Regions from separate parts of the uncultured Phyllobacterium sp. genome, predicted to be linked through region 3. Evidence: riboswitches for the same ligand, from Rfam matches in the RefSeq annotation. Region 3 holds a riboswitch; each other region holds the start of a gene.

Region 1 (2,259 bases), on a different contig from region 3:
TATCGCCAATATGGGCTTTGCCATCCGCGCCAATGTTCCCGTGGTTCTGGTCGGCGATATCGATCGCGGCGGGGTGATCGCCTCGCTCGTCGGCACCCATGCGATCCTGCAGCGGGAAGACCGGGAGATGATTGCCGGCTATATCATCAACAAGTTTCGCGGCGACGTCTCGCTGTTCGATGACGGCCTGACAGCCATCACGCAGTTCACCGGCTGGCCGTCTTTCGGCGTGGTGCCATGGCTGAAGGACGCGGCGCGGCTGCCGGCCGAGGATTCCGTCGTGCTGGAGCGTCTGGTGAAGGGCGAGGGCCGGGCGCTGAAGATCGCCGTGCCGGTGCTCGACCGCATCGCCAATTTCGACGATCTCGACCCGCTGATGGCCGAACCGCAGGTGGATGTGGTGATGGTGCGCAGCGGCGAGCGGCTGCCTGCCGATGCGGGACTGGTCATCATTCCCGGGTCCAAATCCACCATCGGCGACCTCCTGCGCTTCCGCGAGAACGGCTGGGACAGGGATCTCGACCTGCACCGGCGGCGCGGCGGCCATATCATCGGCATATGCGGCGGTTTCCAGATGCTCGGCCGGACCGTGCGCGATCCCGACGGCATCGAGGGCAGCGTGACGGAGACGGCAGGGCTCGGGCATCTCGATATCGATACGGTGATGGAGCCGGAAAAGACCGTGCGCAATGTGGCGGCGCAATCGCTGCCGTTCGATCTGCCGCTTGATGGCTACGAGATTCATCTGGGCCGGACGACCGGCCCGGACTGTTCGCGCCCCGCGGTGCGCATCAACGGCGTCAATGACGGTGCCATATCGGCGGACGGCAAGGTATTCGGCACCTATCTGCACGGGCTTTTCGGGGCGGACCGGTTTCGCGCCGCGCTTCTGGGCACGATGGGCATTGCCGCTGAAACATTCGACTACAAGGCCGGGGTGGACGCCGCGCTGGATAGTATCGCCGCCGAGCTTGAAACAGTGCTGGATGTGGATGCGCTGCTTGCATGTGCCGCTCCCTGAGCAAACCGTGCGGATTCCATTGACATTTCCCGTGGGGGGTGAATAACGTCCCAGCCATGATTGGTTCCCATATTGGCCAAAGGCCAAGGGATCAAAAGGGAATGCGACGGTTGTACCCTCAAGGGCGACCCCACCGCAGCCGACCCCGCGACTGTAGAGCGGCGAGGATCAATGCAAAGCCTGACGCATATGCAGAAGGCAGCCACTGGGAAACCGGGAAGGCAGCATTCATCCTGTGACCCGCGAGCCAGGAGACCTGCCAGTCATAGAGCGTTTCCCAGGAAACGCTCGGGGCAATCCTGCCCAAGAACCGAAGGGTCGTGTCCCTTCAGGCCCAGCACGGAGGTTGTTATGGCTGCTCGCATTGTATACGCGCTCGTTTCCCCGCCCGCATTCCGCTTGATCGTACCTGACGGATCATCGCGATTGCAGTGACGGCGATGCCCCAGCTGAATCACGGCGTGACGTTCATTCTCGGCGGTGCCCGCTCGGGCAAGTCCAGTTTTGCCGAAGGCCTGATCATGGCTTCCGGCCTTGAACCCGTTTATGTCGCAACCGGCAGGTCCTGGGATGAGGAAATGTCAGTCCGCATCGACCTGCACAAGGCGCAGCGTGGTTCATCCTGGCACACCATCGAAGAACCGCTCGATCTGGTGGATACCCTGCAAGGGGTTGCTGCCGAAGGAAAGGCGATCCTTGTCGATTGCCTGACGCTCTGGCTGACCAATCTGATGATGGCCGAGCGCGATATCACCGCCGAGACACGGCAGCTCGTGCAAGTGCTGCCGAAACTTCAAGGCTCGATCGTTCTGGTTTCGAACGAAGTGGGTCTCGGCATCGTACCGGAGAACCGCATGGCGCGCGATTTTCGCGACCATGCCGGACGTCTCCATCAGGCCGTAGCGCAGGCCGCGGCAACAGTCTATTTCGTGGCAGCCGGGCTGCCGCTCACCATGAAGGGATAGGAATATGCAGGGTCAGAAGATTCCAGCAACGGTCATCACCGGTTTTCTCGGTTCGGGCAAAACCACGATGATCCGCAATCTGCTCGAAAACGCCAATGGCAAGCGCATCGCACTCATCATCAATGAATTCGGTGATCTCGGCGTCGATGGCGGCCTGCTCAAGGGCTGCGGCATCGAAGCCTGCCGCGACGAGGATGTGATCGAGCTGAACAATGGCTGCATCTGCTGCACCGTGGCCGACGATTTCATCCCGACCATGACCAAACTGCTCGA
Region 2 (2,259 bases), on a different contig from region 3:
GGCCAGGTTTCGGCGACCGGTTCGACGAAGAAATCGAACGGATTGTAGACGGTCATATCAGCGACGAGATCGACCTCGATCTTCAGCTCCGTCACCGGTTCGGGAAAGACGAAGCGGGCGAGGAAATTACCGTAGGGATCCTGCTGCAGGTTGACGAAATGATTGGCCGGACTGACTTTCAGGGAATGGCTGAGAACTTTTGTCCGGGAATGGGGTGCCGGCTGGAGCCGGATGATCTGCGGCCCGAGCATGATGGGCCGGTCATACCGGTAATGCGTCAGATGATAGACTGCTGCGTGAATTGCCATATCGCCTCAAAAGTCTGATTCAAAAAAAACCGCGGTTCCACAAATGCTCCCCGCACTCTAACGAGTTACCGGCCAATTGAAATCTTTCATTTGCCAAAAATTTTGGCAGCAGCAAAAATTGCCGCATAAACGTGCTTGCAACTGCGCGGCTGGCCGCATAGCATCCGCACCGATGGTTTCTTCCGCACGACAACGCGGGAGATGAAAAGGGAACACGGTGAGGCGTACCCAAAAGGGACCGAGACCGTGGCTGCCCCCGCAACTGTAAGCGGTGAGCGATGCCTGACATGCCACTGACCGGAAGGTCGGGAAGGCAAGGCGAAGCTGAGACCCGCGAGCCAGGAGACCTGCCATCTCATCTACAATTCGAACCGGACGGGGTGTGCCGGGAGCGATGCGATGTCCTCTCCCGCATTGTCGCGATGGTGCATTGGCCGCGTTCCCCTAACCTTTGTCCACAAGGCAAGGCACCGGCATGACCACGCCAATACCCGACCACCAGATTATCGTCTGCACCCCGTGCAAGACCGCCGGCGGCCTGCCGCGGCCGGGACAGCCATGACACATCGGGTATTGACCAATGTTATAACGTTACTATACGAGAGCGAAGCGTCCGCGATGACGCGACGACGTTTACCGGTTGGGATTTGACACCATGTGCCTTGCCTGCAGTCACGGATATCCGCCCATGAGCCATGTCGCCCTGCGTGCCGACGAGGTGACGTTCCGCACAGCCGGCCAGACGCTGGTGGATGAGGTATCGCTCGACATCGTGCGCGGCGCGCGTCTTGCCATTATCGGGCCGAATGGCGCCGGGAAATCCACACTTTTGCGCATGCTGGCCGGGCTGTTGCGCCCCTCCTCCGGCAGCATCCATCTCGACGGTACGGCAATAGACCGGCTGCCGCCGAAGGAACGGGCCAGGAGATTTGCCTTCGTCGGCCAGACCGACATGCCGGACCCGCAATTGCTGGTGGACGATTATGTATCCCTTGGCCGCATTCCGCACACCGGCACCCTGACCAAGGTGAAAGACCGGGATATCGTGGCGGAAGCCCTGCTCCGCGCCGGGATCGCCGCGTTTTCGCGCCGTCCCATCGGCTCGCTCTCCGGCGGCGAAAGGCAGCGCGTGCAGCTGGCGCGCGCCATCGCCCAGCAGCCTGACATCCTGTTTCTCGACGAACCCACCAATCACCTCGACCCGAAGGCGCGCAGCGAATTGCTGGCGCTGGTCGCCGGTCTCGACGTGACGACCATCGCGGTGCTGCACGACCTGCCGCTGGTGGCGCCGTTTGCCACCCACGTCGCCGTCATGCATGCCGCCCAGCTCGTCGCCGCCGGCACACCCGACGAAACGCTGACGCCGCGCATCGTCAGCGATGTCTTCGATCTCGATGTCCTGCGCCTGCGCCATCCCTCGCAGGATCGCGATCTCATGGTGTTCGAAGCACCCGGACCAACCACAAAACAAACTGCTCAGCTACGGAGAATTTGATGAAAAGAATGCTGCTCGCCCTCGCCTTGTCGGCGCTGTCCGCCCCCACATGGGCGTTTCCCGTGACGGTCGACAGTTGCGGCAAGCCCGTCACCTTCGAGGCCGCGCCCAAGCGTGCGGTCATCCAGGACATCAACATGAGCGAAATGGCCTTCGCCCTGCACCTGCAATCCTCGATGGTCGGGGTTTCGGGCATTACCGGCTGGTACAAGCTGGACGACGCGTTCAAGAAGCAGCTGGGCGCCATTCCCGAGCTTGCGCCAAAATATCCGACCCTTGAAAATCTCATTGCTGCGGAACCGGATTTCTTCTTCGCTGGCTGGAATTACGGCATGAAGCCGGGCGGTGAGGTCACCCCCGACACGCTGGCGCCGCACGGCATCAAGACGCTTGAACTGACCGAAAGCTGCATCCATCTCGACAAGTCCCGGCCCGCCGCCACCATGGACCTGCTCT
Region 3 (2,259 bases):
GGTGAAGGGGTCCGAGTCGGAAGCCTCGGTCATTGCCGTGCGCGACCGGATGCTGGCGATGCCCGATGCAGGGCAGCTGGCCTTTACCCCCGTCTCCAGCCTGCACATGACGCTGTTTCAGGGCATTATCGAATATCGCCGCCGCCCGTTCTATTGGCCGGATGATGTTCCGCTGGAGACAAGCATCAACGACATGACGCGGCTTTATGTGGATCGCCTGCGGGATTTCGAGGGATGCGGGCCGTTCAACGTCGAGGTGATCGATGTCACGCCCGCAGGCCTGACAGTGGCGGGTGCGAGCGAATATGACGAGCGCATCATGCGCGCCTGGCGCGACGAACTGGCCGTGCCGTTCGGTTACCGGCATCCTGATCACGACACCTATGTCTTCCACATCACGCTGGCCTATCCGATCGCGCGGTTCCCGGATGAAAGGCTCAGGGCCTGGCAGGAACTTCTGGATGATTGCCTAGCATTCATCCGGCGTGAATCGCCGGTGATTGCGTTGAATCCGCCCGCATTCTGCAGTTTTGTCGATATGAATCATTTCGAGGAACTGGTGGTTCTGGATTGAACCAGAGGCCGTTTGATCGCCAATCTGCGACATAGTGTACACGCGCCCGGCGTGTCGTCTTACGTAAATGCGATGTCGTTTCCGCACCTATTCTTTTTGGGTGCCGGATGCTTTTATCGGGGCACTTGAGGTGCCGCTTTTCTAGGGAAGCGGAGAATTGGGAAGCCGGTCGGAAACCCGGCGCTGCCCCCGCAACGGTAGTGGAGTGAAACACGGCATAACAGCCACTGGGTCACAACCCCGGGAAGGCGTCGTGACAGCCGATACGGCAACTCCAGAGCCCGGAAACCAGCCTCGGTACTGAAAACCGACTGATCGCGGTGGGCGATCAAGGAGCATGATTCTGTGCGGGCATCAGCCGGTGGCTGGCCGTGCAGGCGTTCTTCCTCCGTCACCACCAGTCAGTCCTTTCGCAACATCGAGGCGAGGACACGACATGGATATACGCAACGAACTGCTCCGGAACCTGAGAAACCGGAAACCCGGCTACGGCCTTGAACAGTCTTTCTATTCCGATCCGGATTATTTCCGGCTCGATATGGAGAACATCTTTTATCGCGACTGGCTGTTCATCGGCCATGATTGCGAAGTCGCCAAGCCCGGCAACTTCTTCACGGTGCAGGTCGGCGACTATCCCGTGGTCATCGTGCGCGACCGCCAGGGCCAGATCCGGGCCTTTCACAATTCCTGCCGCCATCGCGGCTCGCGCGTCTGCTCGGCCGAGCGCGGCACGTCGGCCAAGCTCGTCTGCCCCTATCACCAGTGGACCTACGAGCTTGACGGGCGCCTGCTGTTCGCCCGCCAGATGGGCGATGATTTCGACGCCAGCCAGCACAGCCTGAAGCCGGTGCAGTGCGAAAGCGTCGGCGGTTACATCTTCATCTGCCTGGCGCAGAATCCTGTCGATTTCAGCGCGACGCGTGCACTGATCGAGCCCTATCTCGCGCCGCACCACCTCACCGAAACCAAGGTCGCCTATCAGAGCACCATCGTTGAAAAGGGCAACTGGAAGCTGGTCTGGGAAAACAACCGCGAGTGCTATCACTGCGTGGCCAATCATCCCGAGCTGTGCAAGACCTTTCCGGAAGCGCCGAGCGTGAGCGGTGTCCAGGGCGCCGCTGACGATCCGGAAATTGCTGCCCACTGGCAGCGTTGCGAAGCGGCAGGCCTGCCCAGCATTTTCCGCATGTCCGATGACGGCCAGTACCGCGCCACCCGTGTGCCGCTGCTGCGCGATGCGGAAAGCTATACGATGAGCGGGCGCCGCGCCGTCGGCCGGCAGCTCAGCGACAGTGTCAACGAGAAGCAGATCGGCTCGCTGCTGCTGTTCCATTACCCGACCACCTGGAACCATATCCTCGGCGACCATGCCATTTCCTTCCGCGTGCTGCCGCTCGGCCCGGATGAAACGCAGGTCACCACCAAATGGCTGGTGCACAAGGATGCGGTTGAGGGCGTGGATTACACCATCGAGGAACTGACGCATGTCTGGCTCGAGACCAATGACCAGGACCGCCGGATCGTCGAGGAAAACGCCTTCGGCATCCGCTCGCCCGCCTACGAGCCCGGCCCCTATTCGCCCGAGCATGAAGGCGGCGTGCTGCAATTCCTCGAATGGTATTGCAGGTTCATGGAAGAGCGTCTCTCCGGCGGCGATACGCGGCTCAGCAAGGTAGCATAGGTAC

Evidence for each region. A riboswitch is a leader RNA that binds a small molecule or an ion and turns the genes downstream of it on or off. The one in region 3 is predicted to bind cobalamin.
Region 1: linked by a shared signal. The riboswitch ahead of cobU (bifunctional adenosylcobinamide kinase/adenosylcobinamide-phosphate guanylyltransferase) and the one ahead of RDL77_RS14465 (aromatic ring-hydroxylating dioxygenase subunit alpha) in region 3 are both predicted to bind cobalamin.
Region 2: linked by a shared signal. The riboswitch ahead of RDL77_RS11160 (ABC transporter ATP-binding protein) and the one ahead of RDL77_RS14465 (aromatic ring-hydroxylating dioxygenase subunit alpha) in region 3 are both predicted to bind cobalamin.

The regions. Positions count from the first base shown of each region.
Region 1 covers NZ_CABSQF010000060.1:11,095-13,353, reverse strand. Annotated here, with positions in the region: gene RDL77_RS22690 (cobyric acid synthase) at 1-1,021, shown strand, start outside; cobalamin riboswitch at 1,066-1,300, shown strand; gene cobU (bifunctional adenosylcobinamide kinase/adenosylcobinamide-phosphate guanylyltransferase) at 1,462-1,986, shown strand; gene cobW (cobalamin biosynthesis protein CobW) at 1,991-2,259, shown strand, end outside.
Region 2 covers NZ_CABSQF010000015.1:19,190-21,448, reverse strand. Annotated here, with positions in the region: gene RDL77_RS11165 (DUF2126 domain-containing protein) at 1-308, opposite strand, end outside; cobalamin riboswitch at 465-678, shown strand; gene RDL77_RS11160 (ABC transporter ATP-binding protein) at 997-1,803, shown strand; gene RDL77_RS11155 (ABC transporter substrate-binding protein) at 1,803-2,259, shown strand, end outside.
Region 3 covers NZ_CABSQF010000022.1:3,999-6,257, forward strand. Annotated here, with positions in the region: gene RDL77_RS14460 (DUF1868 domain-containing protein) at 1-574, shown strand, start outside; cobalamin riboswitch at 686-886, shown strand; gene RDL77_RS14465 (aromatic ring-hydroxylating dioxygenase subunit alpha) at 1,011-2,255, shown strand.